3 regions of the Phreatobacter oligotrophus genome follow, and region 1 is predicted to be linked to each of the others. Evidence: predicted binding sites of a transcription regulator. Region 1 holds the regulator's gene; each other region holds the start of a gene.
The links. The regulator HrcA, encoded in region 1, represses chaperone genes, less so after heat shock. The targets are predictions, from matches to a motif close to GTTAGCACTCNCNNNNNGNGAGTGCTAAC.

Region 2: a site for HrcA is predicted at 1,074-1,102, ahead of groES (co-chaperone GroES). Genes of this name have one in related genera too.
Region 3: a site for HrcA is predicted at 1,812-1,840, ahead of groES (co-chaperone GroES). Genes of this name have one in related genera too.

What each region holds. Positions count from the first base shown of each region.
Region 1 is NZ_PZZL01000014.1:18,965-22,236, reverse strand. Features, by position in the region: gene C8P69_RS20795 (hypothetical protein) at 1-192, shown strand, start outside; gene rph (ribonuclease PH) at 193-906, opposite strand; gene hrcA (heat-inducible transcriptional repressor HrcA) at 1,054-2,151, shown strand; gene C8P69_RS20780 (VOC family protein) at 2,267-2,647, shown strand; gene C8P69_RS20775 (alpha-ketoglutarate-dependent dioxygenase AlkB family protein) at 2,691-3,272, opposite strand, start outside.
Region 2 is NZ_PZZL01000005.1:297,709-300,980, reverse strand. Features, by position in the region: gene C8P69_RS13675 (phospholipase D-like domain-containing protein) at 1-703, shown strand, start outside; gene C8P69_RS13670 (usg protein) at 709-978, opposite strand; gene groES (co-chaperone GroES) at 1,244-1,558, shown strand; gene groL (chaperonin GroEL) at 1,607-3,235, shown strand.
Region 3 is NZ_PZZL01000007.1:77,568-80,839, reverse strand. Features, by position in the region: gene groL (chaperonin GroEL) at 1-1,398, opposite strand, end outside; gene groES (co-chaperone GroES) at 1,454-1,744, opposite strand; gene C8P69_RS16055 (MarR family winged helix-turn-helix transcriptional regulator) at 1,962-2,465, shown strand; gene C8P69_RS16050 (putative bifunctional diguanylate cyclase/phosphodiesterase) at 2,595-3,272, shown strand, end outside.

The DNA.
Region 1 (3,272 bases):
CTGTTCCGCGGCGACATCGTCATCGGCCTCGTCACCATGGTGCTGAGCTTCTTCACCCTCGGCATCAGCAACATCATCTGGGCCTTCATGTACAACAAGCAGTACACGACGCGCCTGGTCGAGGGTGGCTATGTCTTCGCCGATGGCGAGGCGCTGAACGCCCTCGCCCGCTCGAAGCTCGGCATCGCCTGATCAGGCGACCGCCGTCTTCTGCAGGTCGACGAGGCGGGCGCAGCCGCCACGGGCGAGATCCAGCAGGCTGAGAAGCTCCTCCTGGCTGAAGGGGGTCTTCTCGGCCGTGCCCTGGATCTCGACGATGCCGCCGCCGCCGGTCATGACGAAATTGGCGTCGGTGTCGGCTTCCGAATCCTCGGCATAATCGAGGTCGAGGACTGGCGTGCCCTGGTAGATGCCGCAGGACACCGCCGCGACATGGTCGCGGATCGGGTTCACCTTCAGCATGGACCGGGCGGTCATCCAGGCGATGCAGTCATGCAGCGCCACCCAGGCACCGGTGATCGCGGCCGTGCGGGTGCCGCCATCGGCCTGGATCACGTCGCAATCGATGGTGATCTGCCGCTCGCCGAGCGCCTGCAGGTCGACGATGGTGCGCAGCGACCGGCCGATGAGGCGCTGGATCTCCTGGGTGCGCCCCGAGGGCTTGCCGGAGGTCGATTCACGGCGGGTGCGCTCCAGCGTCGCCCGCGGCAGCATGGAATATTCCGCCGTCACCCAGCCGCGGCCCTGGCCGCGCAGCCACGGCGGCGGCTTTTCTTCCAGCGACGCCGTGCAGAGCACATGGGTGTTGCCGAACTTCACGAAGCAGGAGCCCTCCGCATAGCGGGCGACGGCGCGCTCCAGCGAGACGGGGCGCAGCGCATCGGGGGCGCGTTTGGAGGGACGCATGGGCGTGATCCTGGGGAGAGGGGGCCGGGTCGGGCGGTCATAGGGCCGAACGGTCGGGGCGGCAAGGACGCTCCATCGGGCGCCGTCCAACAGAACGCTTGATCGGCGGGCGACGCAGGCCCAAATTCGGCACTGGAGGTTTGCCCCGTGTCAGCCGAGTTCCCGCGCCAGAATCCCGACCCGACCGCCGGTGCCCCATCGGCGCTCGCCCGGCTCGACGAGCGCTCGCGCGAGATTTTCCGCCAGATCGTCGAGAGCTATCTGGCCACCGGCGAGCCGGTCGGCTCGCGCAACATCTCCAAGATCATCCCGATGACGCTGTCGCCGGCCTCGGTCCGCAACGTGATGCAGGACCTCGAGGAGGCGGGCCTCATCTATGCGCCGCACACCTCCGCCGGCCGCATGCCGACCGAACGGGGCCTGCGCTTCTTCGTCGACGCGCTGATGCAGTTCGGCGACCTCGCGCAGGAAGAGCGCCAGGCCATCGAGGCGCAGGTGGCGGCGTCAGCGCGCCAGCAGTCCTTTGAGACGGTGCTGGCCGATGCGACGCAGTTGCTTTCGGGCCTGTCGCGCGGCGCCGGCGTGGTGCTCGCCTCGAAGAGCAATGTCCGGCTAAAGCACATCGAATTCGTCCGCATCGAGCCGGAGCGCGCCCTGGTCGTGCTGGTCTCCGAGGACGGGCAGGTCGAGAACCGCATCGTGCCGATCCCCGCGGGGCTGCCGCCCTCGGCGCTGATCGAGGCGTCGAACTTCCTCAACGCCCATATCCGCGGCCGGACGCTGGCCGATGCCCGCAGCGAGCTGCAGTCGAGCCTCGACCAGTCGCGGCAGGAGCTGGACGGGCTGACGCAGAAGCTGGTGGAGGCCGGGCTTGCCTCCTGGTCCGGCGGCGACCCGACCGAGCGCAAGCTCATCGTCCGCGGCCAGGCGAACCTCCTCGGCGACCTCAGGGCCATGGAGGATCTCGAGCGCATCCGCCTGCTCTTCGACGACCTCGAATCGAAGCGCGATCTCGTCGACCTGCTCGGCCGCGCCGAGACCGCCGATGGCGTGCGCATCTTCATCGGCTCCGAGAACCAGCTCTTTTCGCTGTCCGGCTCGTCCATGGTGGTCGCGCCCTATCGCGACGGCCAGAGCCGCATCGTCGGCGTCCTCGGCGTCATCGGCCCGACGCGGCTGAACTATGCCCGCATCGTCCCCATGGTGGACTACACGGCCAAGGTCCTCTCCCGGCTCATCACCTGAACGCTGGATGACCGGCGCCGCCTCATTGTCGCCGGGCTGCCATCCGACCATGATCCTCTCGCGACTTGGCGGGAGGAGGTCGTCCTCCCGCGCGCATCCATGGGAGGAGACCCGCATGAGCGGCCGGTTCAACTGGAACGAACTGATGACGAACGACATCGCCAAGGCCAAGGCCTTCTACGGCCAGACCCTGGGCTGGACGTTCGAGCCCTTCCCCATGCCGGATGGCGAGTACTGGATTGCCCGCGCGCCCGATGGCACGCCGACCGCCGGCATCATGCCGATGGACCCGCAGGACACCGAGAGCCAGCCCGGCTGGCTGTCCTATGTGCAGGTCGACGACCTCGATCGCGCCGTCTCGGCAACGACCGCCGGCGGCGGCCAGGTGCTCCAGCCGCCCATGGACATCCCCAATGTCGGCCGCATCGCCGTGGTCGAGGATCCGGCCGGCGCCGTGCTCGGCCTGATGAAGCCGGTTTCCGCTCCCGCGAGCTGATCCTCGAGAGACGTGGTCCCGGGGTGCCCGCACCCCGGGATCTTCACGGCCCCGGCCGCGTGACCCGGCGCAGCGTCAGGTTGATGCGCCCGCCATCCTTCAGCAGGCCGCTGGTGCCGGGGATGAGCCGGTCGACGCCGTGATAGGCGAGCCGCGCTGCGCCGCCGAAGACCAGCACATCCCCCGAGGCGAGCTTCACCGGCACGGTCTTGCCGCCCTTCACCGTGCCGCCAATGCGGAACAGACCGGTCTCGCCGAGCGACAGCGACACGACTGGCGCGTCGAAATCCTCCTCGTCCCGGTCCTGGTGCAGGCCCATGCGGGCGCCGGGGCCGTACCAGTTCACGAGGCAGGCCTCGGGCGGATGCGGATAGCCCGACACCGCCTCCCAGATCGCAAGGATCTCCGTCGGGATCGTCGGCCAGGGCGCCGACGTCACCGGATGCAGCGGCTGGTAGCGATAGCCGTCCCGGTCGGACACCCAGCCGAGCGATCCAAGATTGGTCATCTTGACGGAAAAGGGCTGGCCCGTGCGCGGCATGACCGGCTGGAACAGCGGCGCGATGCGCAGGAGATCCCGCAGCGTCTCGACCAGGCGGCGCTGGGCCTCCGCGTCGCAATAACC
Region 2 (3,272 bases), on a different contig from region 1:
TGGGCCAAGGTTTCACCTGTGCTTCTCTCCCCACCAGAACACCGACCTGTCCCTCAGCCCTGTCGGTGCCGCCATCGAGCAGGCAACGTCCTCAGTGCTCTACTCCATCGCCTTCCTCGGGCAGACGACGAAGGGGCCGACCCGGGAAACGCTCGATGATCTCATCAAGAAACCCCTTTTCAGCTATGGCACCGTGGACCAGCGCGGCGGACTTGAACTGAAAAAGCCCGACGGTTCCCTTGGTGTCGTCGACTTCAAGTTCCTCGGAGCCAATGCGCCCGAGCCGTTCGCCAGCGAGTGGTCCGGCGGCAAGGGCCGCACCATCCACAACAAGTTCGTCGTCACGGACTTTGATCTGCCGACCGCCAAGGTGTTCACCGGGTCGAGCAATCTTTCGCCGAGCGGCGAGAGCAAGAACGGCGATCACCTCATCATGATCGAGGATCGAAAGATCGCTGCCGCCTACGCGATCGAGGCGATCCGCATCTTCGACCATCTCCATTTTCGCAACCGGATGGAGGAGGCCAAGAGCGGCAAAGCTCCGAAGCGCGGCCGACGCAAAAAGCCTTCAGCCGCCACTACTCGGCGCAAACTGGTGCTCCAGAAGCCCGTCGCCATTTCCGGCGCCGGGGCGAGCTGGTTCGACCGCTTCTACAAGCCGGATAGCCAGGCGCTGCGCGACAGAAAGCTCTTCTCGCGCTAGCCGCCTCAATGCACCCGGAACTCGCCGGCGACCATGGCCAGCTCGGCCGGGCCGATCAGGTCCTTGTGGGCGACGGTGACGCGGTAGAGCTTGCCCTCCAGGCTCGCCTGCCAGAAGGCCAGGAAGCGGTTCAGCTCGGGAAAGCGCGGGGCGAGGTCATAGGCCTGCCAGACATATTCCTGGAGGATGGAGGGATGGTCGGGCAGGCGGTAGAGAATGCCTGCCGTGGTCAGCCCGTAGCCCTCGATCTGGCGGGCGAAATCTGCCGATGCCATGCACGAACCTCCTTTGCCGGATGACGAATCCGAGTGCAGCGCAACATCAAGCGCCAGGCAACAAGAAAATTCATTTTCGTCATCGAAATCAGTCTGTTAGCACTCGTTTGAAAAAAGTGCTGACAGGGGTCTTGAAGGGCAAAATCCGGCTTCCTAACTCATCGCCCGGACGGGATGCCGGAGGGCATCGGGCGATGCGCTCGCTCACTCCTCGCGACGGGTCCCGGCCACTGACAGAAGCGATGATCCACATCCGGAGGAACTCATGAAGTTTCGGCCACTGCATGACCGTGTCGTCGTCAAGCGCATCGACGCCGAGGAGAAGACCCGCGGCGGCATCATCATCCCCGACACCGCCAAGGAGAAGCCGCAGGAGGGCGAGGTGATCGCCGTCGGCCCCGGCGGGCGCAACGAGCGCGGCGAACTCGTCGCCCTCGACGTCAAGGCGGGTGACATCGTGCTCTTCGGCAAGTGGTCCGGCACCGAGGTCAAGATCGACGGTGTCGACTACCTGATCATGAAGGAGAGCGACATCATGGGCATCGTCGAGAGCTCGGCGAGCCTGAAGAAGGCCGCCTGAGCGGGGCCTGATCCTATCCCTCAAGTCTGATCAATGGAGTGAGGAACCATGGCTGCGAAGGACGTGAAGTTTTCGCAGGACGCGCGCGAGAAGATGCTGCGCGGCGTCGACATCCTGGCCAATGCGGTCAAGGTGACGCTCGGTCCCAAGGGCCGCAACGTCGTCATCGAGAAGAGCTTCGGCGCCCCGCGCATCACCAAGGACGGCGTCACCGTCGCCAAGGAGATCGAGCTCTCCGACAAGTTCGAGAACATGGGCGCGCAGATGGTGCGCGAGGTGGCGTCCAAGCAGAACGACGCTGCCGGTGACGGCACCACCACCGCCACCGTTCTCGCCCAGGCCATCGTCAAGGAGGGCGCGAAGTCGGTTGCCGCCGGCATGAACCCGATGGACCTGAAGCGGGGCATCGACCTTGCGGTCGAGGCGGTGACCAAGGAGCTGGAGAAGAACTCCCGCAAGGTCACCAAGTCCGACGAGGTTGCCCAGGTCGGCACGATCTCGGCCAATGGCGACGTCGCCATCGGCAAGATGATCGCCGAGGCCATGCAGAAGGTCGGCAACGAGGGCGTCATCACGGTGGAGGAGGCCAAGAGCCTCGAGACCGAGCTCGACGTGGTCGAGGGCATGCAGTTCGACCGCGGCTACCTCTCGCCCTACTTCGTCACCAATGCCGACAAGATGGTGGCCGAGCTCGAGGACCCTTACGTCCTCATCCACGAGAAGAAGCTGACCGGCCTGCAGGCCATGCTGCCGGTGCTCGAAGCCGTGGTGCAGACCGGCAAGCCGCTGCTCATCGTCGCCGAGGACGTCGAGGGCGAGGCGCTCGCCACCCTCGTCGTCAACAAGCTGCGCGGCGGCCTGAAGATCGCCGCGGTGAAGGCGCCGGGCTTCGGTGACCGTCGCAAGGCCATGCTGGAGGACATCGCCATCCTCACCGGCGGCACGGCGATCTCCGAGGATCTCGGCATCAAGCTGGAGAACGTCACTCTCAACATGCTCGGACGCGCCAAGAAGGTCCGCATCGAGAAGGAGGCCACGACCATCGTCGACGGCGCCGGCTCGAAGAAGGACATCGAGGCCCGCGTCGCCCAGATCAAGGCGCAGATCGAGGAGACCACCTCCGACTACGACCGCGAGAAGCTGCAGGAGCGGCTGGCGAAGCTCGCCGGCGGCGTCGCGGTGATCCGCGTCGGCGGCGCCACCGAGGTCGAGGTCAAGGAGAAGAAGGACCGCGTCGACGACGCGCTCAACGCCACCCGCGCGGCGGTGCTGGAAGGCATCCTGCCCGGCGGCGGCGTCGCCCTCCTGCGCGCCGCCAAGGCGCTGGAGGGCCTCAAGGGCGCCAATGACGACCAGCGCACCGGCATCGACATCGTCCGCAAGGCGCTGGAGGCCCCCATCCGCCAGATCGCCGAGAATGCCGGCGTCGAGGGCTCGATCGTCGTGGGCAAGGTCACCGACAAGGCCGATTATGCCCATGGCTATGATGCCCAGGGCGATGCCTATGGCGACATGTTCAAGCTCGGCATCATCGACCCGACCAAGGTCGTGCGCACGGCGATCCAGGACGCGGCCTCCGTCGCGGGCCTGTTGATCACCACCGAAGCGATGATCGCCGAGAAGCCGAAGAAGGACGCGCCCGCCCCGGCCATGCCGGGTGGCGGGATGGACTTCTGAGCCAGCCACATCGCTCACCACCATGGGGCGGGCCGGG
Region 3 (3,272 bases), on a different contig from region 1:
GACAACGATCGAGCCCTCGACACCGGCGTTCTCGGCGATCTGGCGGATCGGAGCCTCGATGGCCTTCAGGACGATGTTGATGCCAGCCTGGACGTCGGCATTGTCCGACTTCAGCTTGGCGACAGCGACCTTGGCACGCAGGAGGGCGATGCCACCACCGGGGACGATGCCCTCGAGGACGGCAGCGCGGGTCGCGTTGAGAGCGTCATCAACGCGGTCCTTCTTCTCCTTCACCTCGACCTCGGTCGAGCCGCCGACCTTGATCACGGCGACGCCACCGGCGAGCTTCGCCAGGCGCTCCTGGAGCTTCTCGCGGTCGTAGTCCGAGGTCGTCTCCTCGATCTGCGCCTTGATCTGGCCGATGCGGGCCTCGATGTCCTTCTTCTTGCCGGCGCCGTCGACGACCGTGGTCTTCTCCTTCTCGATCAGCACCTTCTTGGCGCGGCCGAGCATGGCGAGGGTCACGTTCTCCAGCTTGATGCCGAGGTCTTCGGAGATGACCTGGCCACCGGTGAGGATGGCGATGTCCTCCAGCATGGCCTTGCGGCGATCGCCGAAGCCCGGAGCCTTCACGGCGGCAACCTTGAGGCCGCCACGCAGCTTGTTGACGACGAGGGTCGCGAGAGCCTCACCCTCGACGTCCTCGGCGACGATGATCAGCGGCTTGCCGGTCTGCACCACGGCCTCGAGGACCGGGAGCATCGCCTGGAGGCCGGCGAGCTTCTTCTCGTGGATGAGGATGTAGGCGTCCTCGAGATCCGCGATCATCTTGTCGGCGTTGGTGATGAAGTAGGGCGAGAGGTAGCCGCGGTCGAACTGCATGCCCTCGACGATGTCCACCTCGGTGTCCAGCGACTTGGCTTCCTCGACGGTGATGACACCCTCGTTGCCGACCTTCTGCATGGCGTTGGCGATCATCTCGCCGATCAGAGCGTCGCCGTTGGCGGAGATGGTGCCGACCTGGGCAACCTCGGCCGAGGACTTCACCTTCTTGGCCGACTTCTCGAGGGCCTTCACGACCTCGAGCACGGCGATGTCGACGCCACGCTTCAGGTCCATCGGGTTCATGCCGGCGGCAACGAACTTGGCGCCTTCCTTCACGATGGCCTGGGCGAGCACGGTGGCGGTGGTGGTGCCGTCGCCGCCGAGGTCGTTGGTCTTGGAGGCGACCTCACGGACCATCTGGGCGCCCATGTTCTCGAACTTGTCGGCAAGCTCGATCTCCTTGGCGACGGTGACGCCGTCCTTGGTGATGCGCGGGGCGCCGAAGCTCTTCTCGATGACGACGTTGCGACCCTTCGGGCCCAGCGTGACCTTCACGGCCTCAGCGAGGATGTCGACGCCGCGCAGCATCTTCTCGCGCGCGTCCTGGCCGAATTTCACGTCCTTGGCAGCCATTGTGGCTTACTCCTGTCGGAATGGATGGAATGGGGTGGCGGAGGAGCGGTGCGGCTTACTTGCCGATCACGCCCATGATGTCGCTCTCCTTCATGATGAGGAGGTCGACACCGTCGATCTTGACCTCGGTGCCGGACCACTTGCCGAACAGCACCTTGTCGCCCTTCTTCACGTCGAGCGGGACGAGCTTGCCGGCCTCGTCGCGGCCGCCCGGGCCAACCGCCAGGATTTCACCCTCCTGCGGCTTCTCCTTGGCGGTGTCCGGGATGATGATGCCACCCTTGGTCTTCTCTTCGCTCTCGAGGCGACGGACGACCACGCGGTCGTGCAGCGGACGGAACTTCATGGATCAGGTCCCTGGCAGTGCGGCTCTTGGGCCGCTGGAAATCGATACGACCCCGGGGGCCGTTGCTGTTAGCACTCAACCGAAGTGACTGCTAACGGCTGGCGCAGGAGATAATCGGCCGCCCGGAGAGAGTCAAGAATTGGCGCCGGCATGGTAAACGGCGGCGGGCTCCCCATATCGCCTTGACGCGCCCGCCATTGCACCGGATCGTGACACCATGACGTCACCGACCATCCCCTCGGCCGAAACGGCGCCGCCCGCCGCCGGCGGGCTGCCCGATCCCGCGACCCTGCAGCGCATCGGTCGCTCCTGCATCTGCTACCAGACGCGGATGACGGCCCATGCGGTGACGCGCGCCTATAACCGGGCGCTCGCGCCGCTCGGGCTCGAGGTGACGCAGTTCAACATCCTCATCTGCCTTGCGGGGGCCAGCAGCAACTCGGTCACCGCGCTGTCCGAGGCTCTCGCCCTCGACCGCACCACGATGACGCGCAACCTCAAGCGCCTCGAACAGGCCGGCCTCGTCGGCATGACCTCCGGCCAGGGCCGCGCCGTCCGTCCGGCCCTGACCGAGGCGGGCGGGGCGCTGCTCGCCGCCGCGGTCCCGCTGTGGGAGGCCGCCCATGGGCGGATGGAGGCGGCCGTCGGCGAGGAGGTCTGGACCCGGACCCGCGAGGGCCTCCGTGCCATCCGCCGCAGCGTTAAGACCTGCCCGCTCTGAGCGGTAGCGGGGTGTTAAGGCTCCCGGGCTTCGGCCCGGCCGTCCTCGCCCTGCCGGGACGCGTTTCGTTCAAATCGTTCGAGTTTATTTAGATTCGCGGCGCTACCAGCACACGGTGACGGAGGTGTCATGGTGAGGCCGGCCCCCAGCGTTGAGACGACCGAGCGACGGATCGCCGCGGACGCGGTTGCGACCGCCGATCTCGCCGGCCGCGTCCGGGCCGCGCAGATCCACGCCGTCACGCGCTTCGCGCCGCTCACCATGCTCGCCAACCTCATCAATGCAGGCGTGGTGCTGTGGGTCGTCACCGGCGACACGCATATTGGCCTTGTCGGCGGCTGGGCGGCTGCGGTGGTGCTCATGGTAGCCGCCACCACCCTCGGCTGGCTGCGCACGAGGGGCCGGCAACCCCGCTCGACCGCCTCGCCGCGCGCCATCCGCCACGCCACCGTCCATGCCGCGCTGCTGGCCATGCTCTGGGCGGCGGTGCCGCTCCTGTGGTTTGGCCGCCTGCCCATCGAGGACCAGCTGGTCATCGCCTGCCTGATGACCGGCATGATCTGCGCCGGCGGGTTTGCGCTGTCGACGGTGGCGCCCGCCGCCCATGTCTATGTCGGCATCCTCACCCTCGGCTCGGTGCTCGGCCTCCTCCAATCCGACAACAGCTTCGTCGGCGCGCTGGTGGCGCTGATCGTCGCCTATTCCCTCATCGTCGTTCAGAGCGTGTCGGGCTATTCGCGGCTCTTCGCCGAACGCTTCGTCGCCGAGGCGCGGCTCAAGGATCGCGGCGAGATCATCGAGCTCCTG